One region of the Pseudonocardia sp. P1 genome, then DNA from elsewhere that is predicted to be linked to it. Evidence: riboswitches for the same ligand, from Rfam matches in the RefSeq annotation. Region 1 holds a riboswitch; the other holds the start of a gene.
What was found. A riboswitch is a leader RNA that binds a small molecule or an ion and turns the genes downstream of it on or off. The one in region 1 is predicted to bind cobalamin.
Positions count from the first base shown of each region.

Region 2: it holds a riboswitch for cobalamin, as region 1 does, so the genes downstream of both, PP1_RS26770 (hypothetical protein) here and metE (5-methyltetrahydropteroyltriglutamate--homocysteine S-methyltransferase) in region 1, are expected to answer to the same signal.

Region 1 covers NZ_ADUJ02000001.1:4,146,740-4,161,747, forward strand. The annotation lists gene PP1_RS19115 ((2Fe-2S)-binding protein) at 1-106, shown strand, start outside; gene PP1_RS19120 (FAD binding domain-containing protein) at 103-915, shown strand; gene PP1_RS19125 (response regulator transcription factor) at 970-1,608, opposite strand; gene PP1_RS19130 (sensor histidine kinase) at 1,605-2,891, opposite strand; gene PP1_RS19135 (hypothetical protein) at 3,003-3,602, shown strand; gene PP1_RS19140 (DUF418 domain-containing protein) at 3,592-4,734, shown strand; gene mftM (mycofactocin oligosaccharide methyltransferase MftM) at 4,688-5,398, opposite strand; gene PP1_RS19150 (zinc-binding alcohol dehydrogenase family protein) at 5,545-6,540, shown strand; gene PP1_RS19155 (VWA domain-containing protein) at 6,584-8,125, opposite strand; gene PP1_RS19160 (AAA family ATPase) at 8,139-9,404, opposite strand; gene mdo (NDMA-dependent methanol dehydrogenase) at 9,539-10,831, opposite strand; cobalamin riboswitch at 11,071-11,292, shown strand; gene metE (5-methyltetrahydropteroyltriglutamate--homocysteine S-methyltransferase) at 11,458-13,761, shown strand; gene PP1_RS19175 (hypothetical protein) at 13,825-14,184, opposite strand; gene PP1_RS19180 (helix-turn-helix domain-containing protein) at 14,204-15,008, opposite strand, start outside.
Region 2 covers NZ_ADUJ02000001.1:5,746,345-5,761,352, reverse strand. The annotation lists gene PP1_RS26825 (IclR family transcriptional regulator domain-containing protein) at 1-538, opposite strand, end outside; gene PP1_RS26820 (lyase family protein) at 535-1,686, opposite strand; gene PP1_RS26815 (HAD hydrolase-like protein) at 1,727-2,374, shown strand; gene PP1_RS26810 (MOSC domain-containing protein) at 2,420-3,319, shown strand; gene PP1_RS26805 (CoA transferase subunit A) at 3,609-4,355, shown strand; gene PP1_RS26800 (3-oxoacid CoA-transferase subunit B) at 4,355-4,981, shown strand; gene PP1_RS26795 (cytochrome P450 family protein) at 5,024-6,235, opposite strand; gene PP1_RS26790 (NAD(P)/FAD-dependent oxidoreductase) at 6,275-7,411, opposite strand; gene PP1_RS26785 (hypothetical protein) at 7,668-7,988, shown strand; gene PP1_RS26780 (4'-phosphopantetheinyl transferase family protein) at 8,091-8,798, shown strand; gene PP1_RS26775 (DNA polymerase IV) at 8,795-10,405, shown strand; gene PP1_RS26770 (hypothetical protein) at 10,413-10,802, opposite strand; cobalamin riboswitch at 10,839-11,007, opposite strand; gene PP1_RS26765 (chloride channel protein) at 11,028-12,668, opposite strand; gene PP1_RS26760 (MarR family winged helix-turn-helix transcriptional regulator) at 12,665-13,180, opposite strand; gene cobA (uroporphyrinogen-III C-methyltransferase) at 13,222-14,442, opposite strand; gene PP1_RS26750 (cobalamin biosynthesis protein) at 14,775-15,008, opposite strand, start outside.

The DNA of each region.
Region 1 (15,008 bases):
CGTCGCGGCCGGCAAGGACCCGGACGCCGAGCAGAAGGCCGAGGCCGAGTCCGACGCGCTGCGCACCGCGCCCGCCTTCTCCCGCGGTGAGGGGGCCGGCGCATGATCCCGCTGCAGTTCGACTACGCCCGCCCCGACACCCTCGACGACGCCATCGCGCTGCTCGCCGAGAAGGGCGAGGACGCCAGCGTCCTCGCCGGCGGCCACTCGCTCATCCCGGTGATGAAGGTCCGGCTCGGCGCCCCCGAGTTCCTGATCGACATCGGCCGGCTGCCCGAGCTGTCGTACATCCGCGTCGAGGGCGACGAGGTCGCGATCGGTGCCGGCACCAAGCACCGCGACGTCGTGGACTCACCCGAGCTGGCGGCCGAGGTGCCGCTGCTCCCGGCCGTCGCCCGCACCGTCGGGGACCCGCAGATCCGGGCCCGCGGCACCCTCGGCGGCACCCTGGCGCACGGCGACCCGGCGGCCGACCTCCCCGCGGCGGTGCTCGCACTGGACGGCACGATCGTCCTGCAGGGCCCGCGCGGGCGGCGCACCGTCCCGATCGGCGAGTTCTACACCGGGGTGTTCACCACGGTCCGCGAGCCCGACGAGCTGATCGTCGAGATCCGGATCCCGCGCTGCGGCGACCGGGGCTGGGCGTACGAGAAGTTCACCCGCCGGTCCAACGACTGGGCGATCGTCGCCGTCGCGGTGTCGGGTGACCGGATCGGCCTGGTCAACATGGGCTCGACGTCGCTGCGGGCCACGGCGACGGAGCAGGCGCTGAAGGACGGGAAGTCGATCGCCGAGGCGGCCGCGCTGGCCGCCGAGGGCACCGAGCCCCCGTCGGACACGCACGGCACCCCGGCCTACCGCACCCACCTGGTGCAGGTGCTGGTCCGGCGGGCCCTGGAGACCTCGCACGCCTGACCCGCACCACCCGCGCCGCCCCACCTGCCAGGTGGGGCGGCACCGGGTGGAGCCTCAGACGAGGCCGGCGTCCTGCGCGGCGATCGCGGCCTGGGTGCGGGAGCGCAGGCCGAGCTTGGCGAGGACGCGGGAGACGTGCGTCTTCGTCGTCCCCTCGGAGATCACGAGCTCCGCGGACAGCTCCGCGTTCGACAGCCCCCGGCCGAGCCCGGCGAGGACGTCGCGCTCGCGGGCCGTGAGCGCGCCCAGCCCGGGCACACTCCCGGGACGCGGCGCGCCCGCGTAGCGGGAGATCACCCGGCGGGTGATCTCCGGTGCGAGCACACCGTCCCCGCGAGCGACGGCGCGGACCCCGTCGGTCAGCCGGGGCGCGTCCACCGACTTGAGCAGGAACCCGGCCGCCCCGGCGGCGAGCGCCCCGTCGACGAGCTCGTCGAGGTCGAACGTCGTCAGCACGAGCACCTGCGCGGACGCCCCGGCCAGGATGCGCCGGGTCGCCTCGATCCCGTCGATGCCGGGCATCCGGATGTCCATGAGGACGACGTCGGGCCGGTGCTCGGCCGCCGCGCGGACCGCGGCGAGCCCGTCCCCCGCCTCGGCGACCACCTCGATGTCCGGTGCCGATCCGAGGATCAGCACCAGCCCGGTCCGGACGGCCTCCTGGTCGTCGGCGACCACCACCCGGATGCTCACCGCGGCACCTCCTCCGTCGCCAGTGGCAGCAGGGCGCGCACCAGCCAGCCGTCGCCGTCCGGGCCCGCGTCGAACGAGCCGCCGACGGCCCGGGCCCGCTCGCGCAGGCCGTCGAGACCGGTCCCGCCGTGCAGGCCGGGGCCCTCTGTGGCCCGCTCACCCGGCCCGTTGCCGACCTCGATCAGCAGCACCGCCGGCCGGCACACCATGCCCGTTGCCGGAGACCCGGCAGGTGCAGGAGGTGCCACTCGGCGGGGTGCGGGGCCCGGATCGAGACCGAGGCGCACCGTCACCGTGGATCCGGGTGCGTGCTTGGCCGCGTTGGTCAGCGACTCCTGCACGATGCGGTAGCCCGCGAGGTCGACGGGGGCGGGCAGCGCGACGGAGCCGCGGTCGTCGTCGATCCGGGGGTGCAGGCCCGCGGCCCGGGCCTCGTCCAGCAGGGCGTCCACCTCGGACAGGCGGGCCGGCGCGCCGCGCGGGTCGGTTGCGGCACCGTCGCCGTCGCGGAGCAGCCCGATCATCGCGCGCATCTCCCCGAGCGCGGCGACCCCGGACTCGCGCACCGTGCCGAGCACACGGCGGACCAGCGCCGGGTCCGCGCCCGGCTGCAGCGCGGCCGCGGACTGCAGCGCGATCGCCGAGAGCCGCCCGGCGACGACGTCGTGCAGGTCCCGCGCCATCCGCGCCCGCTCCGCGGCGACCGCGGCGTCCCGCTCCCGGGCCACCGCACGTTCCGCCTCGGCCGCCCGGGCGCGCTCGGCCCGGGCGAGGTCCCGGAACCGGCGCACCTCCAACCCCCAGACCAGCGGGACGCCGACGACCAGAGCCAGGTTCAGCACGCTGTAGGCCGCGGTGCGGGTCCCCGCGGTCACCAGCGTGACCAGGGCCAGGACGGTGGCGAGGACGCCGGCCGCGACGGCGACCGCCCGTGCGGTGCGGCGGGACGGGTACAGCACGGCGCAGTAGAGCAGGTCGGTGAACACGAGCACGGTGCCGATCTCGGTGCGCCCGCCGACCACCGGGCCGGCGACCAGCGCCGCCGTCGCCACCAGCAGACCGGCCGGTACCGCGATCCGCCGGACGGCCGCCGCCGCGCACGCGACCGCCATCGTGAGGACCGACGCCGTCGTCGTCCCGGTGTCCGGGCCCCACCACACGATCCCCGCCTCGGGGAGCCCCCACACGAACAGCAGGCCGACCGCGAACCAGACGGCCCCGGTCCCGGCGTCCCGCAGGACCGACGGACGACCGCCGTCCCGGTTCGCCAGGTACGAGATCACCGGCCCATCCCAGCACGTCCGGCGACCGTGCGGCGTCCGTCGAAGGTGGTACGCCGGGATCGGTCGCACGCCGGACGCGGCGGGCGGCGCGGGTCGGCACGATCGTCGGCCATGGGGGAGTCGCTGTTCGCCGAGCCGTTGCTGTGGCTGATCGTCGGTGCCGAGATCGGGTTCTGGGTGTTCCTGCTGTCCGGGCTCGCCGCCCGCTACCTGCTGCGCCGCCGGGGGGTCGGCGCCGTCCTGCTGCTCGGTGTCCCGGCGATGGACGTCGTGCTGGTCACCGCCTCGACGCTGGACCTGGCGACCGGCGGCGAGCCGTCCCGGGTGCACGGGCTCGCCGCCCTCTACCTCGGGGTGACCGTCGCGTTCGGCCACTCGCTTGTCCGCTGGGCCGACGTGCGGTTCGCGCACCGGTTCGCCGGCGGCCCGGCTCCGGTGCGGCCGCCGCGCGGCGGGGCGGCCCGGATGCGGTACGAGTGGGGCGAGTTCCGCAAGGTCGTCGCCGCCTGGGTGATCACGACCGGGGTGCTGGCGCTGCTCACCGTCGCCGGGGGCCTCGCGTTCCCGGCGCCGGCGGCCTGGCCGGACGACCCGATGTGGTCCTGGCTCGCGACGGCGTCGCTGGTCGCCGGCATCTGGTTCGTCGCCGGTCCGTTGTGGGCGACGGTCTTCCCGGGCACCGACGACCGGGAGCGGTCCGGTGTCCGGTGACCGCCTGACCGCGCCGGACGTCCTGCGCGGGCTCGCGATCGCGGGAACCTTCGCGACCAACGTGTGGGTGCTCGCCGATCCCGCCGGTCCGGCCGGGATCCTCACCGGGACCGGCGTGGGCTGGTGGCCCGACGACGTCCTCCTCGCGGTGGCGAACGGGAAGTTCCTCGGCCTGCTCACCCTGCTGTTCGGCATCGGGATGGAGCTGCAGTACCGCTCCGCGGTCCGGCGCGGGCTGCCGTGGCCCGGCCGATATCTGGCCCGGGCCGGGATCCTGTTCACCGAGGGACTGCTGCACTACGTGCTCGTCTTCGAGTTCGACGTGCTGATGGGCTACGCGATCGCGTCGGTGCTGGTGGCCTGGCTGGTGGGCCGCTCGGCGACCGTGCGGATCGTCGCCGCCGCGCTCGCCGGCGGGTTCGTCGTGCTGGTCACCGGCGGGCTGACGGCCGGCGCGCTGCTCGCCCGCGACGGCGGCGAGCTGCCTCCGCTGCCGCCGTACCCGGCCACCTGGACCGGGCAGGTCTGGGCCCGGCTGACCGAGGTGTGGCTCTTCCGGATCGAGCTGGTGCTGATCGTCCCGTCGGCCGTCGTGCTGTTCCTCGCCGGATCGGCGCTGCTGCGTGCCGGGGTGTTCGACGCGGGCGGCACCCGGGTGCGCCGCCGGCTGATCGCCGCCGGTGCCGCCGGTGTGGTGCTGAACGTCGCCACCACCCTCGCCGGGGCGGACTGGTTCGCGGTGGAGCGCTACCTGGTCGCGCCGCTGGTCTCGGCGGGCCTGCTCGGGCTGGTCCCGGAGGTCCTGGCACGGCTGCGCGGACCCGCCGGACGGGTGCGGCGCGGGCTCACCGCCGTCGGCCGGACCGCGATGACCTGCTACGTCGGGCAGAACGTCGTCGCCGGGGTGCTGTTCCACGCCTGGGGAGCCGGTCTCGCGGGCTCGCTCGCCGCGGTCCCCGCCCCGGCCCGCACCGCCGCCGTCGTCGCGGTGTGGGCGACGGTGGTGGTGTCGTCCGCCGTGGCCGCGTCGTGGTGGTTGCGCCGGTACGAGCGCGGCCCGCTGGAGACACTCACCCACGCACTCCTCACAGGTCGATCACCAGCCAGCCGCCGTGGTGCTCCGACACCGTGAAGGTGCGGCCGGTGCGCTCCCCGATCCGCTGCAGGACGTCGGTGTCGAACACCCGGACGTGTCCCCACGCCGGGTTCGGTGCGTCCTCGAACGGGACGGCGACGACCACCCGGCGGCGCGCGAGCCGCAGCATCTCCGCGACCACCTCGTCGCCCTCGGCCTCGGACAGGTGCTCGATGAGGTGCACCGCGAACACCGTGTCGGCGCAGCCGTCGGGCAGCGCGACGGCACGGGCGTCGGCGACGTGCGTCTCGACGTCCGCGCCCAGCTGCGGTGCGACCCGGGTCAGCAGGTCGACGGTCCCGCCGGTGAGGTCGGTGGCGGTCACCCGGTGGCCGTCGCGGGCCAGCTGCAGGGACAGGAACCCGAAGCAGCAGCCCAGCTCCAGGACGTCGTCGCCGACCACCAGCGACCGGGCCCGCGCGTGCACGGGTGCCATCTCCGCGTTCGTCCCGCCCGGCTCCGGCTCGCCGGCCAGCGCGTCGAGGGTGTTGCGGTAGAAGGCGAGCCAGGCGTCGTCCGGGGCCTCGGGATCCTTGGCGGCGCTCGTCACGCAGGCGACGAACGCGTCCTCGAACCGCTCCGGTGGGAGCAGGCCGGGGCGGACGAGGGTGCGGTCCAGCCAGCCGGCGAGGTCGTTGCTGAGCCGGTCGGTTCCGATCATCGGGGCGCTCCAGTGCGGTTCGGGTACCCCCGACGCTAGGCGGCCCCCGCCCGGTCGCACCACGGCCGGTGGTCGGGATCCTGCCCGTCCGGACGGTGGGGCCCGCGTGCCGCGCGGGCCACGCGGGCCGGCGTTAGCGTCGGGCCATGGCTACCGTTCCCGCCGTCGTCGCACCGCGCCCGCTCCCGATCGACGATCCCGGGGCGCTGGTCGACTCGGAGACCGAGGTCGGTGCGCCCGGCCCGCACGACCTGCTCGTGGACGTCCGCGCGGTCTCTGTGAACCCGGTCGACGGCAAGGTGCGGTCGTCGTTCGACCCGTCCGGCGGGCCGAAGGTGCTCGGGTTCGACGCCGCCGGCGTCGTGGTCGAGGTCGGACCGCAGGTGGAGGGCTACGCACCCGGCGACGAGGTCTACTACGCCGGCGCGATCGACCGTCCGGGCAGCAACGCGCACCGCCAGCTCGTCGACTCCCGGATCGTGGGCCGCAAGCCGTCCACCCTGGACTTCGCCGCCGCGGCCGCACTGCCGCTGACCTCGCTGACCGCGTGGGAGTGCCTGCACGACCACCTGCGGGTCGGCGACGGTGCGACGGGCACCCTGCTCGTCGTCTCGGCGGCGGGCGGCGTCGGGTCGATGGTGCTGCAGCTGGGCAGGCGGCTCGGCCTCACCCTGGTCGGCACCGCCTCCCGCCCGGAGTCGGCGGACTGGGCCCGGAGCATGGGCGCGCACGAGATCGCCGACCACCACGATCTCGTCGGATCGGTGCGCCGGGTCGCCCCGGACGGCGTGCAGTACGTGTTCTCCCCGGTCTCGGCGGGCAACGTCGAGGCCTACGCCGAGCTGCTGACCCCGCGCGGCGCCGTCGTCGCGATCGACGAGCCGGAGGGGCTGGACACGCTGCCGCTCAAGGCGAAGAGCCAGTCGTGGCACTGGGAGCTGATGTTCACCCGGCCGCTGTCGGAGCCGGGGTCGACCGTGCAGCGGGAGATCCTCGACGAAGTCGCCCGGCTGGTCGACGCCGGTGAGCTCCGGACGACGGAGACCCGGCGCCTGCAGGGCCTGACCGCGGAGTCCGTGCGCGAGGCGCACCGGCTGGTCGAGTCCGGCCGCACCGTCGGGAAGATCGTGGTCGAGCTCTGAGCGGCCGTCCCACCCCGCACCACAGGTGCGGGGTGGGTGCGGGTCAGCGGCCGATGAGCTCGCCGGACATCTCGTTCGTCGTCGTCTCCAGGCCGGACAGGTCCCGGACGACGCGGACCCGGTCGCAGTACTCGGCGTAGGCGGGCAGGTCGCACCGGCCCAGGCCCCACGAGTACCGCGGTTCCGGGGTCAGCCAGATCGTCTCCCTGGCCCGCCGGGTGATCTCGACGAACGCCTCCATGTTCGGGTCGTTCCCGTTGCCGCGGCCGTCGCCGAGGACCAGCACCGTCGTCCGGCGGGTCACGGCGGAGCCGTGGTCCTCCAGGAACTGCCCGAACGCCAGCCCGTAGTGCGAGTTGGCGTCGACGTCGAGCTGGTCGCCGCCGAAGATCAGCCCGAGGGCGTGCTCGACGGGGTGGTCGGCGAACAGGTCGGTCACCTCGACGAGGTCGGCCACGAACGCGAACGAGCGCACCTGGCCGAACAGGTCCTGCAGGCCGTGCACCAGGTGCAGGGTGAACCGGGCGGTGGCCCGCACCGACAGCGAGACGTCGGCCAGCACCACCAGCCGCGGCTTGTCCTCCTGGCGCTGCACGGTGACGGGGGTGAAGGGGACGCCGTCGTAGCGCATGTTCTTGCGCATCGTGCGGGCCGAGTCGATCCGGCCGCGCGGCGACACCCGGCGCCGGTGGGTGAGCGCGCCGTGCAGCGACTTCGCGAGGCGGCGGAGCGAGTCCTCCAGCTGCATCCGCTCGGTCTCGGTCGCCCGGTCGACCTCGGCGGCCTTCTCGGAGTCGTCGTGCCCCTCGACGATCCGCTGCTCGATCTCGAGGAGCTTCTCCAGGTGCGCCTTGAGCAGCTCCGGCAGGTTGTCGAGCACGCCGGTGAGCCGGCGGCGCAGGGCCGCCGCGTCGTCCTCGGTGCCCTGCTCGGCCTCGCTGAGCGCGTCCTCCTCGGAGTTCAGCCAGCCGAGCAGGGCGTCCTGCTGGGCGACGGACAGGTCGGCGTCGACCTGCGTCCCCGCCTGCTGGGAGATGTCGCCCGGGATGCCGCCGCCGGAGAACCGGTCGGTCTCGATCTGGACGCGCTGGCCCTCGGTGATGTCGTTCGCCTGCTCCTTGGACAGCACGATCTCGTCCGTCATGGAGGCCATGTCGATCTTGTTGGCCTCCTGGTGCAGGTTGTACTGCTCGGCCAGGTCCTCCGGGTCGAAGAACTCCTTGATGTCGACCGGGGCACCGTGGTCGTGACCCTCCTGCGGGGTCTCCGAGGGCTCCTCGGACAGCGTGAAGTCGTCCAGCGGCGTGTCGTCGGTCATGTCGCCGTGGCCGTGCCCGTGGCCGTGGCCTGTCTCGCTCTCACCGACCTTGACCAGCGAGAAGAACAGGTCGAAGACCTGGTCGTAGGTCTCCTCGTCGCGCCGGTCCTTGATCAGGGCGACGCGCAGCGCCTCCTTGAGCACCGACTTGTCGGCGAGCACCCCGGGCTGGGCGGCGCAGGCCATGGCGTCCAGTGCCTCGGAGACGGAGATGCGTACCGCCCGGATCCGCAGCAGCCGGACGAAGCGGTGGATGCTGGCTTCCACTCCCGCCCCCGGCTCAGACCGGACGCCTGCGGGACCCGCCGAACGAGCGGGACCCCTGGCCGGAGCTCACGTTCCGGGGCTTCGTGCTGCCACCACCGGAGGTGATGCCGCCGTAGATCGGGTGCCGGCCCGGCTCGTCCTTCGCCGCGCGCTTCGCCCGGCCGTCGACGTCGCCGTCGTCGGGGTCGTCCGACGCGGCGGGACGTGCGGCCGGGGCCGCCGGCGCGTCGTCGTGGGAGTGGTCGCCGTCGTGGCCGTGCCCGTGACCATGGCCGTGCCCGTGGCCGTGGCCGTGCTCGGGGACCGTCTGGTTCGGGTCGACCAGGCGCGGGATGGCGTCGAGCGCCTTCTTGACGTCCTTGTCGTACTTCACGACGACCGAGACGGTGTCGGAGAGGATCTGCGAGTTGAGCTCGTCCACCCCCAGGACGGCCAGCGTCCGGGCCCAGTCGATCGTCTCCGAGATCGAGGGCGATTTGCGCAGCTCCAGCTCGCGCAGCCCGCGCACCACGTTGACGAGCTCCTCGGCCAGCTGGTCGCCCAGCCCGGTCTTCTTCGACCGGACGATGTCGAGCTCGCGCTGCGCGGAGGGGTAGTCGAGGAACAGGTGCAGGCAGCGGCGCTTCAGGGCTGCGGCCAGGTCGCGGGTGTTGTTCGAGGTCAGGAGCACGTAGGGGCGGTGGTTCGCGGTGAACGTCCCCACCTCGGGCACCGAGATCTGGTACTCGCCCAGGGTCTCCAGGAGCACGGCCTCGAGCGCCTCGTCGGCGCGGTCGACCTCGTCGATCAGCAGCACGCACGGCTGCTCCGAGCGGATCGCCTCGAGCAGCGGGCGCGGGGCGAGGAACCGCTCGGAGAAGAAGACGCTCTCCTGCGACCCGATGCGCTCGACGGCCGAGGCCAGGTCGGGGGCGTCCTCGACGACCTGCCCGATCTTCTCGCGCAGGATCTGGGTGTACATGAGCTGCTTGCCGTAGTCCCACTCGTACAGGGCCTTGGTCTCGTCCTGGCCCTCGTAGCACTGCAGGCGCAGCAGCCGGCGTCCGGTGGCGAGCGCGAGCATCTTCGCGAGCTCGGTCTTGCCGACGCCGGCGGGTCCCTCCAGCAACAGCGGCTTGTCCAGCCGGGTCAGGAGGAAGACGGTGGTCGCCAGCCGGGTGTCGGCGATGTAGCCCTGCTCGCGCAGGGCCTCGACGACCTGGTCGACGGATTCGAACGGGGCGCCTGCGCCGATCGCGGCAGCAGCCTCGGGCGCAGAGGGGACGACAGCCTCGGTCACGTTGGGTTTCTCCTTCGCAGGCCGCACCGGCGGTGGTGCAGCGGGCCCCGCAGCCAGCGGGCCCACCCGTCACGAGTATCACTCGCGCGGCGTGGGCCCGCTGGTGCGAAATTCTCGACGGACTGACCGGACGATCAGGTCAGGAGGTCGTCCAGGTCGCCGTTGATGGAGTGGTCGACGACCGGGCGGACGGTCTCGAAGGTGCACTCCTTGGGGTTGCCCGGGGTGCAGGCGTCACCCAGGACGTGGTTGGTGATCCGGTCGACGTCCGCCGCGTCACCGACGATGGTCGGCGAGTTCTCGTAGAACTTGGTCGGGCCCTGGCCCAGCCGGTTCTTCGAGTAGGTGTCCTGCTTGACGTCGGCGAACTTCTCCGGGATGCCCACGTCGCGCAGCAGCCGGATCGAGGCGGCCAGCGCGGCGTCGGCGGCCTGCGGCTTGGTCATGCCGCGGGTGTCGATGCCCATGGCCTCCGCGATGTCCGCGAAGCGCTCGTAGGCGACCGGCATGTTGAACGCCCACACGCGGGGGAGCGCGATCGCGTTGTTCAGGCCGTGGTGGGTGTCGTAGAACGCCGACACCGCGTGCGAGATCGAGTGGATGATGCCGAGGCCGCCCGAGTTGAACGCCTGGGCCGCGATGTACTGCGCGTACATCATGCCCTCGCGGCCGGGAAGGTCCTGCCCGTTCCACACGGCCGCCCGCAGGTTCTGCGAGGTCAGCTTGATCGCGTGCAGCGCGTTGCCCAGCGACGGCTGGAAGTTCAGCCGCGACACGTAGGGCTCGGAGGCGTGCGCGAGCACGTCGAAGCCGCACTGCGCGGTGTAGTCGACCGGGCAGTCGTAGTAGAGCACCGGGTCGTCGATCGCGAGGGTGGTGACCGACGCGTCGTCGAACGCCACGTACTTGTGCGGGTTGTCCGGGTCGGTCGTGGTGTCGGTGATCACGTACGCCCACGAGGTCTCCGAGCCGGTGCCGGCCGTGGTGGAGACCGCGATGTGCGGCGGGTTGGCCGGGTTCTCGGACTTGTTGAAGCCCTCGAACTCGTTGACGTTGCGGCCGTCGTGGGCGACCGAGATGCGGGCGCCCTTGCAGGCGTCGTGCGAGGACCCGCCGCCGATGGAGACGAACGAGTCGCAGTTGTTCTCCTGGTACAACGCGACGGCATCCATCGAGTTGTAGTCCTTGGGGTTCGACTCGACCTTGTCGTACACGACGACCTCGAGGCCGTGGTACTTCATCGACTCGACGATCTTGTGGACGATGTCGGTGCCGCGCAGGCCCGACGTCATGACCAGGGTCTTCTTGAAGCCCAGCTTGAGCGCTTCCGGCCCGATCAGCTCGTGGGAGCCGGGACCCATGAGTGCCCGCGGGAACGGGTGGAACTCCTTGATGGGGAACGGCTTGAGCAGCTCGTCTACCTGCATGTCAGCCCTTTCTGAGGCAGGCGGATGGGTCGATTCCGCACGCTAGGGGGGCTGTGGCCGTGAGCACAGGGGTGATCGCGATTACCCGTCGGGCGTCCGGGCAGGACGCCCCTCCGAACGGAGGGGGCAGGGATAGGTCGCCCTGGAGCTCGGGTGGGAGCGGGCGAGCGTGTTGCCACTGTATGGCAACAAGCACCGTCCGGCAATGCCTGGCCTGGCCCCGTCCGGATCCCTGATCTATGGTCGGTCCCGCCGACGGTTCGCCGGCGCGGTCCCGGGAGGGGCCGGGCGGGCGAGGCAAGAGGGAACCCGGTGCGACTCCGGGACTGCCCCGCAGCGGTGAGTGGGAACGACCGCCGTCATGAGCACTGGGAGCGATCCCGGGAAGCGACGGCCAGTAGGACGTGCACCCGTGCACGACGCCCGCGAGTCCGAAGACCTGCCGACGGTGCGTGTGCCGGCCGGTGCACGCGATCCGTGGTCCCGAGGGAGGGCCGAGCGGACGACCGGGCATCGCCGTGCCCGCCGGACAGGGTCCGGTGTGGACGGCCGAGCCGTCCCGGTCGTGACGTCGCCCTCCCGCGAGGCCCGGGTCACCCCCACCGCGCTCGCGAGGAGAGAGGGCCGTGACGACTTCGTCCGAATCGGGCACCGCAAGCACCGTTCTGGGATACCCCCGGATCGGGCCGTACCGGGAGCTCAAGCGCGCGACCGAGGCGTTCTGGGCCGGGAGGTCCGGCGCTTCGGCGCTGCACGACGTGGCAGGCGGACTGCGACGGGACACCTGGACCGGATTGCGCGACGCCGGCCTGGGGCAGGTCCCGGGCAACACGTTCTCGTTCTACGACCACGTGCTCGACACCGCGCTCGCCGTCGGGGCCGTGCCGGAACGGTTCGCCGGCATCGAGGATCCGCTGGAGCGGCTGTTCGCGATGGCCCGCGGCCGCACCGGCGCCCCGGCCTGCGAGATGACCAAGTGGTTCGACACGAACTACCACTACCTCGTCCCCGAGATCGGGCCGTCGACGCGACTGGCCCCGGGGAGCCGCAAGGCGCTCGACGAGTTCCGGGAGGCGCTGCGCTCCGACGTCCTGACCCGCCCGGTGCTGGTCGGGCCGGTGACCTTCCTGCTGCTGTCCAAGCCTGCCGAGGGGTCGCCGGAGGACTTCCGGCCGCTGGACCTGCTCGGCCCGCTCGTCGAGGTCTACCGGGATCTGCTCGCCGAGCTCGCCGACGCCGGTGCCGAGTGGGTCCAGCTCGACGAGCCGGCCTTCGCCGCCGACCGCACCGACCCCGAGGTCGCGGCGCTGCGGAAGGCGTACGACCGGCTCGCGTCGGCGCCACGCCGACCGAAGATCCTGGTCGCGTCGTACTTCGGTGAGCTCGGCCGGGCGCTGCCGGTGCTCGCGTCGACCGCTGTCGAGGGGCTCGCCCTGGACCTCGTCGCGGGCCGGGCGGACCTCGACGGGATCGACTCGGTCGAGGGGCTGGGCCGCAAGCGGGTGCTGGCCGGCGTCGTCGACGGCCGCAACGTCTGGCGCACCGACCTCGACGCCGCGCTGTCCGACGCGACCCGGCTGACCGGCGTCGCGGGGCGGGTGGAGGTCTCGACGTCGTGCTCGCTGCTGCACGTCCCGTACGACCTGGAGGCGGAGACGGCACTGCCCGTCGACGTCGTCGACATGCTGGCCTTCGCCCGCCAGAAGGTCGACGAGGTCGTGCTGCTCGGGCGTGCGCTGCACGAGGGCCGGGCCGCGGTGGCCGACGCGTTCGACGCCGCGAAGGCCACCCGGGAGCGGGTGGCCGCGGCGTCCCGGCGCGACGAGGGCGTGCGCAGCCGGCTCGCCGAGCTGGGCGCCGACCACTACCGGCGGCCCGCGGGTGACGTGCGGGCCAAGGCGCAGCGCGAGGCGCTCGGCCTGCCCGACGTGCCGACGACGACGATCGGGTCGTTCCCGCAGACCGCGGAGATCCGCACGGACCGCGCCGCGCACCGGCGCGGCGACATCACCGACGACGAGTACACCGGGCGGATGCGCCGGGAGATCGAGCGCGTGGTGCGGCTCCAGGAGGACATCGGCCTGGACGTGCTCGTGCACGGTGAGCCCGAGCGCAACGACATGGTCCAGTACTTCGCCGAGAACCTCGACGGGTTCGCCACGACCGAGCTCGGCTGGGTGCAGTCCTACGGCTCGCGCTGCGTGCGGCCGCCGATCCTGCACTCGGACGTCTCCCGCGCGGAGCCGATCACGGTCGGCTGGGCGACCTACGCGCAGTCGCTGTCGGACCGGTACGTGAAGGGCATGCTGACCGGGCCCGTCACCATCCTGGCCTGGTCGTTCGTCCGCGACGACCAGCCGCTCGGCGACACCGCCCGGCAGGTCGGGCTGGCGCTGCGCGACGAGGTCGTCGACCTCGAGGCGGCCGGGATCCGGATCATCCAGGTCGACGAGCCCGCGCTGCGCGAGCTGCTGCCGCTGCACGAGCGCGACCGGCAGTCCTATCTGGACTGGGCGGTGGACTCGTTCCGGATGTCCGTCGGCGGGGTCGCGGACACCACGCAGATCCACACGCACCTCTGCTACTCCGAGTTCGGCGAGGTCGTCGGGGCCATCGACGGCCTGGACGCCGACGTCACCACGGTCGAGGCGGCCCGGTCCCGGATGGAGGTCCTCGGCGACCTCGGGCCCGGGGTGCCGCGCGGGCTCGGCCCGGGCGTCTACGACGTCCACTCGCCCGAGGTCCCGGACACCGACGAGCTCGCCGGGCAGCTCACCGCGGCGCTGCACCACATCGGTGCCGAGCGGCTGTGGGCCAACCCGGACTGCGGGCTCAAGACGCGCGGTGAGCCCGAGACCGTCGCCGCCCTGACCAACCTGGTCGCGGCCGCCCGCCGGGTCCGCTCCGGCGGGGTACCGACCACCGGCTGACGCCGGTGCGCTCCCGTGGCGCCGGTCGGTACCGGCCGTCCCGTCCGGCGCCGCGGGGGCATCTCATCGGTCGCGTTCGATCCTCTCGAAGATGTCGGCATCGGTCTCCTGCTGCCACCCGGGAAGATCGGCCCAGTCGGCGACGTAGCCGGGCTTCGGGTCGGGCACGTGCCGGTGGATCTGGGCGATCCAGCAGGTGGCGACGAAGCGGCCCTTCTGCTCGCGTGTGAGCTTCACGGTGTGGCCGTCGCTGGCGTCGACGAAGGCGCGGACCTGCTGCTCGACGGCGGCGGCGCTCGCGCGTTCCCAGCCGGGGGTGTCGTCCCACGGCGTGACGTAACCGGGCTTGGGCTCGCCGGGGAAGTGGGCGCGGACTCCGGCGATCCAGGCGTCACGGAAGGTACGGCCGGGCTCTGACGGCATGATCGGCTCCTCGGGTGGGTCAGGTGCTGGTCAGCAGGGAGATCTGGTGGTCGAGGTGACGGACGTGCCGGTCACCGAGTAGTGCTCGGAGATGAGGTCGGAGAGTGTGCAGCCTGCGGCCGACGTAACCGGTCGACGCGCTCCGCCTGCTCGCGTCGACCGCCGCGCTGCCGTACAGGACGGTGTACTCGGCGTCTCCGCGTTGCGCGCCGACCATGGCGAGATCGGACAGGAGTGCACCGCGCCGCCGGATCGAGACCGATCGGCGTAAGGCGTCGAGCAGCGCGGGCTCGGCCCGGTCCGGCAGGCCGAGCCGGACGAAGCAGCTCCCCCGCTCCTCGGCGAGCCGGTCGGAGGAGAACCGCAGCCATCCCGTGGTTGCGGCAGGGTCGCGATCCCGCACCAGCGCCGCGTCGTCGAGCGAGCCCTGGCAGCGGTACTCGTCACCCAGCTCGGCGTAGGCCTGCGCCTGGACGGCCGCCACCCAGTGCCGGGTGGGCAGCGACGGATCTCCTCGCCGGGCGAGCCCCGCTGCACCCTCGAGCAGCGGCCGCGCGTCGCCGGGACGGTGTTCGTAGACGTCGACGAACGCGTGCCGGACCATGGCGCACGCCCAGAGATCGAACTCCTCGGCTTCCCGGCCCGCCCCGGCCGCGAGGGCGTAGCTCTGCGCAGCGTCGCCGTAGGCGCCGAGATCGAAGAAGATCTCGCCGCAGAGCTGGAACAGGTCGGCGGTGAGCGCGCACAGCCTCCGTTGGATCGGGGCGCTCCGGGGCTCGCGGAGCAGTCCTGTGAGGACGTCGAGCCGGCGGCGGACCGCGGGT
Region 2 (15,008 bases), 1.6 Mb from region 1:
CGGTGTGCTCGGTCAGGGTCTCCGGACGCAGCCCCGCGAGGTAGGTGTCGAGGGTGGCGGGCGGCAGCGCGGCGAGCAGGACACGACCCATCGACGTCGCGTAGGCGGGGAACCGGGTCCCGATGGTGATCGCGACGGTCATGATCCGCGACGTGGGCACCCGGGCGACGTAGACGACGTCGTAGCCGGTGGCCGGGTCGCCGTCGAGCACCGAGACCGACGCCGACTCGCGCACCGTCGCGACCAGCCGCTCCAGGTGCGGGGCGGCGACCTCGGGCAGGCCCATCGCGGACAGGTAGGACCAGCCCAGTTCCAGCACCCGCGGGGTGAGGGCGAACAGCCTGCCGTCGGTGCGGACGTAGCCCTCGTCGGCGAGGGTGAGCAGGAACCGGCGCGCGGCGGCGCGGGTGAGGCCGGTGGAGCGGGCGACGTCGGCGAGGGTCTGCTGCGGGCGGCCGGCGTCGAACGAGCGGATGACGGCGAGCCCGCGCGCCAGCGACCGGACCTGCTCGCGGCGCTCCCCCGGCTCCTCGCTCACCGCGGTCGCCCCGCCAGCACCCGGTCGGCCAGCTCCGCTGCGTGGCCCGCCCCGCTGCCCTGCGCGCCCGCGGCGAGCGCCAGGTTCCGGCCCATCGCGTCCGGGTGCACCTGCAGTCCCTCGAGACACGTCCGCAGCCGGGAGGCGGCGCCGGCGGCGACCCGGAGCAGCCCGGTGAGCGTCTCCCACTCGGCGTGCCAGGCGCCGGCCGCGCGCTGGAACTCTTGCTCCTGCGCCGCGAGCAGGGTCGCGACGAGGCCGGGGGCCCGCGTCGCGGCGCCGCGGGCGGTCACGGCCGCGGCGGGGTTGCGCTTGTGCGGCATCGACGACGAGTCCCCCGGCGCGGCCTCGGACACCTCGGCCAGCTCGGTCGCCGACAGCAGGACGACGTCGCCCGCCGGCTTCGCGCACGCCCCCGCCGCGACGCCGAGTGCCCCGGCGAGCTCGCCGATCCGGGTGCGCTCGGTGTGCCACGGGACGCCCTGCGGGGCGAGCCCGAGCCGGGCGGCGAGCGCGTCGGCGACGGCCGGGCCGTGCGGGTGGGTCGCGGCGAGGGTGCCGGCGGCGCCGCCGTACTGGACGGGGAGCTCGTCGAGCACCGCCGCGAGCCGCACCCGGGCGCGGTCCAGGCCGGCGCACCAGTTCGCGGCGACCAGGCCGAACGTCGTGGGGAGCGCCTGCTGACCCAGGGTCCGGGCGGCACACGGGGTTCCGCGGTGGTCGCGGGCGAGCGCGGCCGCGGCGTCCGCGCAGGCGGCCAGGTCCTCGGTGATCCGGTGCCCGGCCCGGCGGGTGAGCAGCACGAGCGCGGTGTCCAGGACGTCCTGGCTGGTCGCGCCCGGGTGCACCGCCCGCTCGGCGCCCGGCTGGATCCGGGCAGCGGCCGCCTTCAAGCGCTTGACCAGCGGGATCACCGGGTTGCCGCCCTCGACGGACTCCGCGGCGAGCGCGGCCGGGTCCACCCCGGCGACGGCCGCGACGGCCCGCTCGACCCCGTCGGCGTCGTCGGTGGAGACCGCGTCCTGTTCGGCCGCGACCGCCGAGAGCGCCAGCTCGACCTCGAGCAGCGCCGCGATCCAGGCGCCGTCGTCGAGCAGCACGTCGACCCGGTCCGTGCCGGACAGCGGGCCGAAGAGGGCGTTCGCCATGCGGACGAGTGTACGCAGAGAGAACAGGGAGGATGGAGCCGTGCTGACCCACATCCTCCTCGATCTCGACGGCACCCTCGTCGACTCCGCCCCCGGCATCCTCGGCTCGATGCGCCGCGCCATCGACGAGGTCGGCCTCGACGTGCCCGAGTCCGCGCTGGGCACCCACCTGCTCGGGCCGCCGCTCTACCGCTCGCTCCCGCCGATCCTCGGCGAGGAGGGCACGGCGGCGGTACTGCCGGTCTACCGCCGGATCTACGGCGACGAGGACGGCTGGATGGGGAGCAGGCCCTACCCCGGCGTCGAGGAGCTGCTGCGGGCGCTCGACGACGCCGGCGTGACGATGGCGCTCGCCACCAGCAAGGCCGAGCCGTCGGCGCGCAAGATCCTCGCTCACCACGGCTGGACCGACCTGTTCACCGAGATCGTCGGCGACACCCGCACCGCCGACCGCCCGACCAAGGGCGCCGTGGTCGCCGAGGCGCTGCGCCGGCTGGGGAACCCGTCCGGTGTGGACGAGCCGCTGATGGTCGGCGACCGGCTGCACGACGTCGAGGGGTCGGCCGAGCACGGCCTCCGCTGCGCCGGCGCGGGCTGGGGCTACGCCGAGCCGGGCGAGCTGGAAGCCGCGGGTGCCGAGATCGTGTACGCATCCGCGGACGATCTCCGGGTCGCGCTCCTCGGCTGAGGACTTCCTTTCGCCGGCCCGTTCGCGACCGGTAGACACCGAGGTATGACGGTCGTCTCACTGCACCGGTACCCGGTGAAATCCATGCTCGGCGAGTCCGTGGAACGGTCGGTGGTGACCGGCCGCGGGCTGCTGGGCGACCGGGCACTGGCGGTGTACGACGTCGAGTCGGGCACCGTCGCGAGCGCCAAGGTCCCGCGCCTGTGGTCGGGCCTGCTCGACTTCTCCGCGCGGTTCGCCGCCGAGCCGGAACCGGGCCGCCCGCTGCCCGAGGTGGAGATCCGCTTCCCGGACGGCTCGATGCTGCGCTCCGACGACCCGGGGATCGACACGGCGCTCTCCGCGATCCTCGACCGCGAGGTCCGGCTCATCGCCGAGCCACCGGAGGGCAGCCAGTTCGAGGAGGTCTGGCCGGAGTTCGACGACCTCCCGATCGACCAGCTCGCCCCCGGGCAGCTGATCGAGGGCACCACCGCCCGGCACGAGGACACCGGCGAGCGGGTCAGCCGGTTCGACGTCTCCGCGTTCGGCGCGCCGGGCACCTTCTTCGACCTGTCCACACTGCACGTGCTCACCGAGTCCACACTGGACCGGCTGCGCGAGCTCGCCCCGGACGCGACCTTCGACCCGCGCCGCTACCGCCCGAACGTCGTCCTGCGCGGCGAGGACGCCGGCTTCCTCGAGAACGACTGGCCGGGATCGGACGGCACCATCGGCGGCGTCGCCGTGCGGTACTCGTTCGCCACCATGCGGTGCGTGATGACGACGCTGGCGCAGGGCGACCTGCCCCGCGACCCCGGCACCCTGCGGACCATCGCCAAGCACAACCGGATCGAGATCCCGCAGATCGGCGGGGTCTGGGCGTGCGCCGGGGTGTACGCCGACGTCGTCACCGACGGGGAGATCGCGGTCGGCGACGAGCACGAGGCCCCCACCGCGGCCTGACCCCGCGCCCGGCACCCGGTCGGCGCACCCCGTCGCCGTCGGCGCACCCGTCACGTGGCGGCGCACCCCGTCACGTGGGGGCGCACCCCACGCGACGGGTGCGTGAGCCGGCGCCGGGGCGCACGGACAGACGACGGGGTGCTCCGGCTCGAGACGGCCGCCGGACGGAGCGGGCCTGGCTACGCGACGGCGCACGCCCGCGCTCCGTCGGCACCGATGGCGTTCGCACAGCGAACGCTTGTCCGCAGATCGCACACTGCGGTACCGTCGCGTCCGACGGAGGTGCGTGATGGACAAGGTGGTGGCATCCGCCGCGGACGCGGTCGCCGACATCGGCGACGGCGCGTCGCTCGCGGTCGGCGGGTTCGGCATGTCGGGCGTCCCGACGGTGCTGATCGCCGCCCTGCTGGAGCAGGGCGCGACCGATCTGGAGACGATCTCGAACAACCTCGGCGTCGACGGCTTCGGCCTCGGCACCCTGCTGTCCGCCGGCCGGATCCGGCGCACGATCGGCTCCTACGTCGGTAACAACAAGGAGTTCGCCCGCCAGTACCTGGGCGGCGAGCTGGAGCTGGAGCTGACCCCGCAGGGCACGCTCGCCGAGCGGCTGCGCGCCGGGGGCGCGGGGATCCCGGCGTTCTACACCCCGGCCGGCGTCGGCACGCTCGTCGCCGACGGCGGCCTCCCCTGGCGCTACGCACCCGACGGCTCCGTCGCGGTCATGTCGCCCGAGAAGGAGGTCCGCGAGTTCGACGGCGTGTCCTACGTCCTCGAGCGCGCGCTGACCCCCGACTTCGGGCTGGTCCACGCCTGGAAGGGCGACCGGCACGGCAACCTCGTGTTCCGGCGTTCGGCGCGGAACTTCAACCCGGACGCGGCCGCCGCGGGCCGGGTCACGATCGCGCAGGTCGAGCACCTGGTCGAGCCGGGCGAGATCGACCCGGACCACGTGCACACCCCCGGCATCCACGTCCAGCGCGTCCTGCACGTGCCCGGCGTGGAGAAGCCGGTCGAGTTCAGGACGGTGAGCGGCTGATGGCCCTGACACGCGACGAGATGGCCGCCCGGGTCGCCGAGGAGCTCCCGGACGGGTCGTACGTGAACCTCGGCATCGGCATGCCCACCCTGGTCCCCGGGCACATCCCCGACGGCCGCACGGTGGTCCTGCACTCGGAGAACGGGATCCTCGGCGTCGGTCCCTACCCCACCGACGACGAGATCGACCCCGACCTGATCAACGCCGGCAAGGAGACCGTCACCGTCGCCGACGGCGCCGCCTACTTCGGGTCCGCGGAGAGCTTCGGCCAGATCCGGGCCGGGAAGCTCGACGTCGCCGTCCTCGGCGGCATGGAGGTCGCGGCGAACGGCGATCTCGCGAACTGGGCCGTCCCCGGCAAGATGATCAAGGGGATGGGCGGCGCGATGGACCTCGTGCACGGCGCCCGGCGCGTCGTCGTGATGATGGACCACGTCTCGAAGGACGGGTCGCCGAAGATCGTCGAGCGCTGCTCGCTGCCGATCACCGGCCTGGGCTGCGTCACCCGGATCGTCACCGACCTCGCCGTCATCGACGTGACACCCGACGGTCTCGCGCTGGTCGAGACCGCCCCGGGCGTCTCCGCCGACGAGGTGCGGGAGAAGACCGGCGCCCCACTGGCCTGACGGCTCGTGAGTGGTTGTCGCGGTCCTGACCGCGTCAACCACTCACGAGCGCGCAGCGCCCACAGTCACGGGCATCCCAGTCAGCCCGCGGACCAGGGTCGACTCGCGGTAGGTCAGCTCCGACGGATCGACGGCGAGCGCGAGGTCCGGGCGCTGCGCGACCAGCTTCCCGATCGCCACCCGTCCCTCGGTGCGTGCCAGCTGGGCCCCCAGGCAGAAGTGGATGCCGTGCCCGAAGAACACCCCGCCGGACGCGTCCCGGGTGATGTCGAGTTCCTCGGCCCGCTCGGTCCACGCGGGGTCCCGGTTGGCCGCGGCCAGGCCGAGCATGACCGTCGACCCGGCGGGGATGGTCACCCCGGAGTAGGTGACGTCCTCGCTCGCGAACCGCATCGGCGTGTTCGTCACCGGCGACTCGAAGCGCAGGAACTCCTCCACCGCCGACGTGATCAGTGACGGGTCGTCCTGCAGCCTCGCTCGCTCCCCGGGATGGGTCAGGAGGGCCAGGACGCCGTTGCCGATCAGGTTGACCGTCGTCTCGTGCCCGGCGATGAGCAGCAGCATCGCCATGGCGACGAGCTCCTCGTGGGACAGCGTGTCGCCGTCGGCCTCGCTGACCGCGAGCAGCGACGAGAGCAGCGCGTCGTCGGGCTCGGTGCGCTTGCGCTCGATGAGCTCGCTCAGGTAGCCGTGCAGGCTGCCCATCGCGGCGAACTTCTCCTCCTGCGGCGAGTCGTCGACCATCACCGACGACCACGCGGAGAACTGGTCCCGGTCCTCCGCAGGCACGCCGAGCAGCTCGCAGATCACGAGCACCGGGACGAGGAACGCGTACTCACGCATGAGGTCGACCGGCCGGTCGGCGGGCAGCCGGTCCAGCAGTTCCTGGGTGATCTCCTCGACCCGCGGCTGCAGCTCGTTCATGCGCCGGACGGTGAACGAGCGGCTGACCAGCTTCCGCAGCCGGGTGTGGTCCGGCGGGTCCATCAGGATCATCATCGGCGTCGGCGCCGCGGCGTGCTCGGCCCGCTGGTCCGCCGGCAGCGTGTAGCGCCAGTCCTTCGACAGCCGCGGGTCGACGAACGCCTCCCGGACGTCGGCGTAGCGGGTGATCAGCCACGCCTTCCCGTCCGGCAGCGCCAGCTCGCGCACCGGCTCGTCGTCGCGCAGCGCCGCGTAGGCGGGGTGCGGGTCGGTCCAGAAGTCGCCGGAGAACAGGGCGTGCGGCTCGGTGCCGGTGGTGGTCAGCGCCATGTCCCCATGGTGCCAGCACCATGTAAGCGAACGCTTACATCAGCCGAGACGAGTGACGGAGCACACATCCGGGTCCAGTGCGACGTCCGCCGGGGCCGGCCGCCCGAGGATCACCGACGCGGCCAGGGCGGCCAGCGCCGGGGCGGACTCGATCCCGGAACCGCCCTGCCCCGCGACGAGGTGGAAGCCGGGGTGACCGGGGCGGGCACCCAGCACCGGGGCCCGGTCCGGGGCGAACGTCCGCAGCCCGGCCCAGGCGGTCCGCACCGACCGCAGGCCCAGGGTGGTCGCCTCGCCGACCCGGTCCAGCGCGAGTGCGACGTCGAGCTCGTCGGGACGGGCGTCGCCGGGCGGTTGCGGGGTCTCGTCGGCGGGTGAGACCAGGACGGCGTCGGCCTCGGGCTTGAGGTACCAGCGCTCGGCCGCGTCCGCGATCAGCGGGAGCGGCGCGCCGCCCGGGCGCAGCACCGACGGATCGGCGACCGGGCAGGCGGCGATCGTGCGGCGGTGCGGCACCAGCCCGGCGCCGGGGACGCCGGCCAGTCCGGCCACCTCGTCGGCCCAGGCCCCGGCGGCGTCGACGACGGCGCCGGCCCGCACGACGTGCCCGGCGACCGTCCGCGCGGTCCAGCCGTCGCCGTCGCGGGCCAGCGCGCTCACCCGGGCGTCGCGCAGGACGGTGCCGCCGCGGGCGCGCAGGCCGCGCCGGTAGCCGTCGTGCAGGGCCGCGGTGTCGACGTCCGCCGCGCCGGCGGTCCAGGCGGCGGCCCGGGGCGGGCGGCGCAGGACGGGTGCCCGGCGGTGCGCCTCGTCCGGGTCCAGCGCGACCGGGGCGCCCGGCTCGCCGGCCTGGTCGGCGAGCATCGCGGCCAGGGCAGCGGCGCCGTCGTCGTCGGTGCCCACGTGCAGCACCGGGCGCGGCGTCAGCAGCGGCGGGGTGCCGAGCTCGTCGGGCAGCGCGGCGAAGCGCGGCCCGGACGCCGCGATCAGCGCCCGGAACGGCCCCGACCCGTGTCCGGGGATGTAGGTCGCCGCGGACCGTGCGGTCGAGTGCACCGGCATGTCGGTCTCGGCCTCCAGCAGCACGACGCGCGCGTGCGCGGCCAGCTCGTAGGCCACCGACACACCGGCGATCCCGCCGCCGATCACGACCAGGTCCGTCAGGTGCGCGTCCACCGGCGCGACGGTAGCCGCGGAAAACCGGTGGCACGCCGTGGCGGTGGTCTCCTACCGTTCCCGCCATGCTGATCCGGTTCCTCTGAGCGGCCCGCCGGGGCTCCTCCCGCGAGTCCCCGCGCCCGCCGGCCCGTGACGTCCGTCCCCGGGCCCGGAACCGATGCCGCGCGCTCCGCCGCATCCCGCCGTCCGGCGTTCCGGCACGTCACCGGCCCTCCTCGGTCAACGTCCGACCCGTCATCACCTGGAGGCCCGTATGCGCACCACCCGATCCCGCTCCACCGCCACGCCCGGCGACACCACCACGTCCGGCGGCACCACCGTGCCGTCCCCGGCCCTCCTGCCCGGACCGTCCGCGGCGGGCCCGGACACCGGTAGCGCCGGCACGGGTGCCGCGACCGTGCCCGGCACCGGCGCGCCCGACCGTCCGGCCAACCGTGCCGAACGCCGTGCCGCGAAGCGCGGGAAGGGCTCCGGCGGGGCGTCCGGCCCGGCCGCGCCCCGCACCGCGGGACCGACGCCGCACGTGAAGCCCGCGCACGTCCGCACGGACTTCGCCGCCCGCCGGTCCGGCTGACCGGTCTCCGGGGCCCGTGCCCGTCACCGGGCACGGGCCACGGACCGTGATCACACCCGAGCACCACCCCCGCTGTCGGTGGCCCGTGCGACGCTGTCCGCCGTGACCGTCTCCGTCTGGTGGGCCGCGCCGGTCGAGCCCTCCTCCCGGCCCGATCTCGTCGCGCTGCTCGACGACCACGAGCGCGACCGGATGGCCGCGCTGCGCCGCGACGACGACCGCGCCCGCTACCTCGCCGCGCACGCGCTGACCCGCCTCGTCCTGGGCACGCATCTCGACGCCGATCCGGCCGGGCTCGATCTCGACCGCACCTGTCGCTGCGGCCGGCCGCACGGCAAGCCCCGGCTCACCGGCCGGCACGACGACCCCGGCTTCTCCCTCACCCACTCCGGCGCGCTCGTCGGCGTGGCGCTGGGGGCCGGGCCGGTCGGCGTCGACGTCGAGCAGCACAGGCCCCTCCCCGACCTGGACGGCCTCGCCCGGCACGCCCTCTCCCCCGCCGAGCGCGACGCGGGCGTGCTCGCGGCCGACGGGTTCCTCGTCACGTGGGCCCGGAAGGAGGCCCTGCTCAAGGCCACCGGCGAGGGCCTGAGCAGCCCGATGGAGGCGATCACGCTGTCCGCGCCGGACACCGAGGCCCGCGTCCTCGACTGGCCGGAGGCGGGCGGGCCGTGGTGGGTCGCCGACGTCGCCACCCCGCACCCCGACCACCCCGGCGCGGTCGCCGGTGCCGGGCACGCCGCGCCCCGGATCGAGGTCGCCGACGGCGACGCGGTCCTGTCGGTGGTCCGGGGCACCATGGGGCGGTGACGACACCGGACGGGAGGAGCCCGGGCGCCCCGCGGACCGCGTCCGCCCGATGGGTGCTGCACCTCGACATGGACGCGTTCTTCGCCTCCGTCGAGCAGCTCACCCGGCCGACGCTGGCCGACCGGCCGGTGCTGGTCGGCGGGGCCGGTCCGCGCGGCGTCGTCGCCGGGGCGAGCTACCAGGCGCGTGTGTTCGGGGCACGCTCGGCGATGCCGATGGGCCAGGCCCGGCGCCGCTGCCCGCACGCGACCGTGCTGCCGCCCCGGTTCGCGCTGTACAAGGCGATCTCCGACCAGGTGATGGGGGTGCTCGCGGAGTTCTCCCCGGTGCTGGAGCCGGTGTCGGTGGACGAGGCGTTCATCGAACCGCCGGTGCTGGCCGGGGCGGATCCGGCGGCGGTCGACGAGTTCGGCACCCGGCTGCGCGCGGCGGTGCGGGAGCGGACCGGGCTGCCGGCGTCGGTCGGGGCCGGGTCCGGCAAGCAGATCGCGAAGATCGCCTCCGAGCTGGCGAAGCCGGACGGGCTGCGGGTGATCGCCCACGCCGAGCAGGAGACCGTGCTCGCCGCACTGCCGGTGCGGTCGTTGTGGGGCATCGGGCCCGTCTCCGGTGAGGCACTGCGGAAGATCGGGATCGAGACGATCGGCCAGCTCGCCGCCATGGACGGGCGCGAGGTCGCCGGGGTGCTCGGCACCGCGATGGGCACCGAGCTGCACCGGCTCGCCCGCGGGATCGACGACCGCCCGGTCGCGCCGCGCGGCGCCGCCAAGCAGATCTCCGCGGAGACCACGTTCGACACCGACCTCACCGCGATGACGGCGGTGCACGACGCCGTCGCGTCGATCTGCGTCGCGGTGCACCGGCGGCTCGTCGCCGACGGGCGCGCCGCGCGCACCGTCACCGTCAAGGCGCGGACCGGGGACTTCACGACCCACACCCGGTCGGAGACGACCCCGTTCCCCAGCCGGGACCTCGCCACACTGACCGCGGTGGCCCGCCGGCTGGCCGACACCGCGGTCGGCGAGGGCGGGGTCCGGCTGCTCGGGGTGTCGGTGTCCGGGTTCGGCGACGAGCCGCCGCTCGCGCTGTTCGAGGCGGTCCCGTCGGAGCAGGGCTGGCGGGCGGCGACGAGCAGCGACACCGTGGAGCCGCCCGGCCCCGATGCCCCGCTGCCGGGCCCCGCCGGATCGGAGCGCGGCACCGCCGGAGCGGTCGCCGCGGAGCCCGGCGCCCCGGGCGGTACCGCGACGATCGCCGGCCACGCCGTCGTCACCACCGTGCCGGCGGCGGCCGACGAGCCGGCGCTACCGGCGGTGACCGACGAGCCGGCACCGCCGACGGCGACCGACGAGCCGGCACCGCCGACGGTCGGCCCGGGCCCCACCCGTCCGGACCGGGTGCCCGACCCGGACCGGCCGTGGGCCGCGGGCGACGACGTCCACCATCCCGAGCACGGGCACGGCTGGGTCCAGGGAGCGGGGCACGGCCGCGTGACCGTCCGGTTCGAGACCGCGCTGACCGGCCCGGGCCGCACCCGCACCCTCGACGCGTCCGACCCCGTCCTGACCCGCGCCGATCCGCTCAGCAGCTGGCAGGCACCCGCCTGAGCCCCGGTCAGCCGATCAGCGGGCTCCGGTGCGGGGGCGCGACCCGGGTCCCGGCGGGGACGCGGACGTCGAGGCCCGGGCAGCAGCGTTCGAGGCCGTCCAGCACGGCGCCGAGCGCGACGTCGGAGCTCGGCTCCCCCGCCACGAGCAGCACCGCGGTGCCGGACGGGGCGGCGCCGGCCCAGGTGGTGAGTCGCGCCACCGCGTCGCGCGGGGACACCCCCTCGACCCGCCACGCCTCGGCGTAGAACAGCGCGACCGACTCGGGCCAGCGGGGGAACGTGAAGACGGTGTCCGCCTCGGCGAGCAGGTCGTCGACCCCGGAACCGGCCGGGCCGGACCCGGCGTCGGGCTCGGTGCCGAGCACGACCAGGACCGGGCGCGCGTCGTCGCTCATCGCATGACCTCCTCGAGGGTCCTCGCCCTCACCAGTGGATCTCCTGCGACGACGGCCAGTCTCCTGGCTCGCGGATCGTCACGCGCCCCCGGCCTTCCCGCCCGTGGTGGGCCGTGACCGTGGGTGGGGACGCGCTCCCCGATGACAGTGGCGGGACCGCGCCGGACTCGCACCGGCTTCCTGCACCGTCGTCGTCACCGAGCCCATCACGCGGACGGGCGAGGGTCAACCACGGCCGGTGGAGCCCACACCCCGCAGATGATCGAGGACGTCGTGCTCGGCGAGCGTGCCCAGCAGCGGGCCGTCCGGTGTCTCCCGCACCGGGAGCCCGGCCCCGCGGTGCGCCGCGAGCAGGTCCAGGACGTCGTGCACCGGGGTGTCCGGGGTGAGCGGCCCACCGGCCCCCGGCTGCGGACGCCCGTCCGCCGGGGAGGCCCCGCCGTCGTCGGCGGGGTCGAGGGGACGCATCACCTCGCCGACCGTCACCCATCGCAACGCCTCGTCGGTGGGGGTGTCGGCGGCGAGGTCGATGCCGCGCCGGAGCAGCTTGAGCGTGTAGATGTCGTCCCGCGAGACCAGGTGCGAGAGCCCGGTGGCGAGCACGACGGCCGCCATCAGCGGCAGGATCAGGGCGTAGTCGCCGGTCAGCTCGAACACGATGAGCACCGCGGTGATCGGGGCGTGCGCGGCCCCGGCGAACACCGCCGCCATCCCGACCAGCCCGAACGCCCCGGGGTCGAGGTGCAGCGCGGGGAACGCGGCCGCGGCGGCGACCCCGAACGCGGTCCCGGCCGTCCCGCCGATGAACAGCGAGGGCGCGAACACGCCGCCGGACCCGCCGATCCCGATGGTCAGGCTCGCCGCGACGATCTTGCCGATCACCAGCAGGAGCAGGAACCCGAACACGTACCGGCCCTCGATCGCCCCCTCCAGCACCGGGTAGCCGACGCCGTACATCTGCGGCAGGGCCAGCAGCAACGCCCCCAGCAACAACCCTCCGACCGCGGGGCGCAGCCACTCCGGGCCGCGCCAGACCGCGTCGCACACGTCCTCGATCCGGTAGAGGATCCGCGCGAACGCCCAGCCGAGCAGCCCGGCGAGCAGCCCGAGCAGGGCGTAGAGCGGCAGCTGCGCGGCGCTGCCCAGCTCGAAGTGCGGCAGCGTGAGGATCGCGCGGTCCCCGGCGATCAGCTCGGCGGTGACGTTCGCGGTCACCGAGCTGATCACCAGCACACCGAAGGCCTCCGCGCCGAACGACCGGAGGATCAGCTCCAGCCCGAAGACGACACCGGAGATCGGCGCGTCGAACGTCGCGGAGATCCCGCCCGCCGCCCCGCAGGCGACCATCAGCACCAGCCGGGTCGACGGCACCCGCAGCCACTGCCCGATCGCCGAGCCGAGCGCGGACCCGATCTGCACGATCGGCCCCTCCCTGCCGACCGAGCCGCCGGTGCCGATGCAGATCCCGGACGCGAGCGCCTTCACCCCGGCCACCGTCGCCGGGATCCGGCCGCCGCGGCGCGCGACCGCGACCATCACCTCGGGGACGCCGTGCCCGCGGGCCTCCGGCGCGAACCGCTGGACCAGCGGCCCGTACACGAGCCCGCCGAGCACCGGCGCGACCAGCAGGAACCAGACCCCCAGCGCGGGCAGGTGCTCCGTCGGGACGCGCCCTGCGCCGGAGTAGTCCTCCCGTCCGGTGACCAGCCAGGTCACACCGAGGATCAGCTCGTGGAACAGCACCGAGCCCACCCCAGCTCCGACGCCGATGATCACGGCGAGGCCGACCAGGCCGGGCCGGGTACCGACGAGCGCCCGGTGCAGCGCACGGAGGGCCGGGCGGGGGGCTGCGGCGACGGCGCTCACCGGGCTGCCCCGCCCTGGTCGTCCTGCTCGCCCACGGACAGCGGGGCGACGGCCCAGTCCGTCTCGGGCACCTCGCCCGCCGCGGCGGCGAACGTCCGCAGCGCGTCGCGCACGGCGGTCCGTTCCCCCGCAGGCAGCGTCGCGAGCAGCCGGTGCATCTCCGCACGACGGCGCCGGGTCACCTCCCGGACCAGGTCCCGGCCGGCGCCGCTGAGCGCGACGGCGACCTCCCGGCGGTCCGCACCGGTCCGGGTGCGCTCCGCCAGCCCGCGGGCCACCAGGCGGTCGCACATCCGGGTCGCGGTGGACGCCGACACCGCCAGCGCCACGGCCAGGTCCGCCGGGCGCCGGGTGCCGTGCTGGGCCAGGACGACCAGCGCCCGGTACTGGGGCACGGTCACGTCCTCGCCCGCGTGCTCACCGGCGGCGGCCAGGGACCGGGCCACCACCGAGAGCATCGCGCGGCTCGCGGTCATGACCGCGTCCACGACGTCGTCGATCTCGTCCGTCACGCCCTCATCGTTGCACACTGCAAAGTTGCAGTGTGCACGGATCAGTCGGCGACGGGTGCCTCCAGGCCCGCCACGGGCCCGATGACGATGATCGCGGGCGGGCTCACCTCGGCCTCGGCGGCGACCTTCTCGGCCGTCTCCAGGGTGGCGCGCACGGTGCGCTGGATGCGGGTGGTGCCGTCCTGCACGATCAGCACCGGGGTGTCCGCGGCGCGGCCGTGCGTGATCAGCGCGTCGGCGAACCGCCCGAGCCGCTCGACGGCCATCATCAGCACGATCGTGCCGGTCATCCGGCCCAGCGCGGTCCAGTCGGTGAGGCTGCGCGGGTCGTCCGGCGCGACGTGCCCGGAGACCACGACGATCTCGTGCGCCACCCCGCGGTGGGTCACGGGCGTCCCGGCGACGGCGGGTGCCGCGAACGCGCTGGTGATGCCGGGGACGACGGTGACCGGCACCCCGGCCGCGGCGCAGGCCTGGACCTCCTCGAACCCGCGTCCGTAGACGAACGGGTCGCCGCCCTTCAGCCGGACGACGAACCGGCCGGCCCGCGCGTTCTCGACCAGCAGCTCGTTGATCTTCTCCTGGGCCATGGCGCGGCCGTAGGGGATCTTGGAGGCGTCGATCACCTCGACGTCGGGCGGGAGCTCGTCCATGAGGTCGCGCGGGCCGAGCCGGTCGGCGACGACGACCTGTGCCCGGGACAGCAGCCGCCGTCCGCGGACCGTGATCAGCTCGGGATCGCCGGGCCCGCCGCCGACGAGCGCGACGCCCGCCTGCGGGAGCTCGGCGTCCTCGTCGACGACGCCGGACTGCAGCGCCTCCACCAGCGCGGTGCGCACGGCCGCGGAACGGCGGTGCGCACCCCGGGCCAGGACGCCGACGGTCAGCCCGTCGTGCAGGCCGGTGGCCGGGGTGACGGCGGTGCCGCGGCTGCCGTCGTCGGCCCGGACGCAGAAGACCCGTCGCCGCTCGGCCTCGGCGGTGACCGCGGTGTTGACGGACGCGTCGTCGGTGGCGGCGATGGCGTACCAGGCGCCGTCGAGGTCGCCGTCGGCGTACCCGCGGGCGGACCAGGTGATCTCACCGGCCGACACCATGCCCTCGACCGCCGGCGTGACCTCGGGCGAGACGACCTCGACCACGGCCCCGGCGGCGATCAGACGGGCGGTGCGGCGCTGCGCGACCTGCCCCCCGCCGACGACGACGACCCGTCGCCCGGACAGGTCCAGGCCGACCAGATACTGCTCGTGCTGCGCGCTCAACGACGTTCCTCTCCCGGGTGGTCCGCGCCCGGACGTGGGTTCCGCGCCGACGGCGAGGTCCGGCTCCCGGGCCCGCGGACCCGGTCACGGCGGCGGGACCGCCCCGGACTCGCACCGGGTTCCCGCTCGACGGCGACGATCGAGGATAACGACCGACGCATGCGTGTCCGCCCCACGGAGGCCAACCCCACACCATCGGCCAGGTCGGATCCGGCTCCGCCCGCTCCGTCCCGGGTTCGCACGGGATCGCTCGCCTCGCACGGGATCGGATCCCGTGCGAGCGGAGGAACTCCGTGCGAACAGGGGCGGGAAACCGAGGGGCGAGGGGCGGGTCAGGGGCGGCGGGCGACGGCGGCGGTCACGCCGGTGCCGGTGGTCTTGGGCACCACGAGCTCCGCGCCGGGGCCCGCGGCCAGGAGTGCCGCCGCCTCGGCGACCCCGGGCGTCCCGGTGGTGGCGGCGACCCGCTCGCTGGGGTGCGGCACCGCGACCCCGGCCAGCTCGGTCGCGGTGAACCCCCGCGGCACCCGGGGTGCGACGGCCGCGCGCAGGCCGGGCTCGCCGAC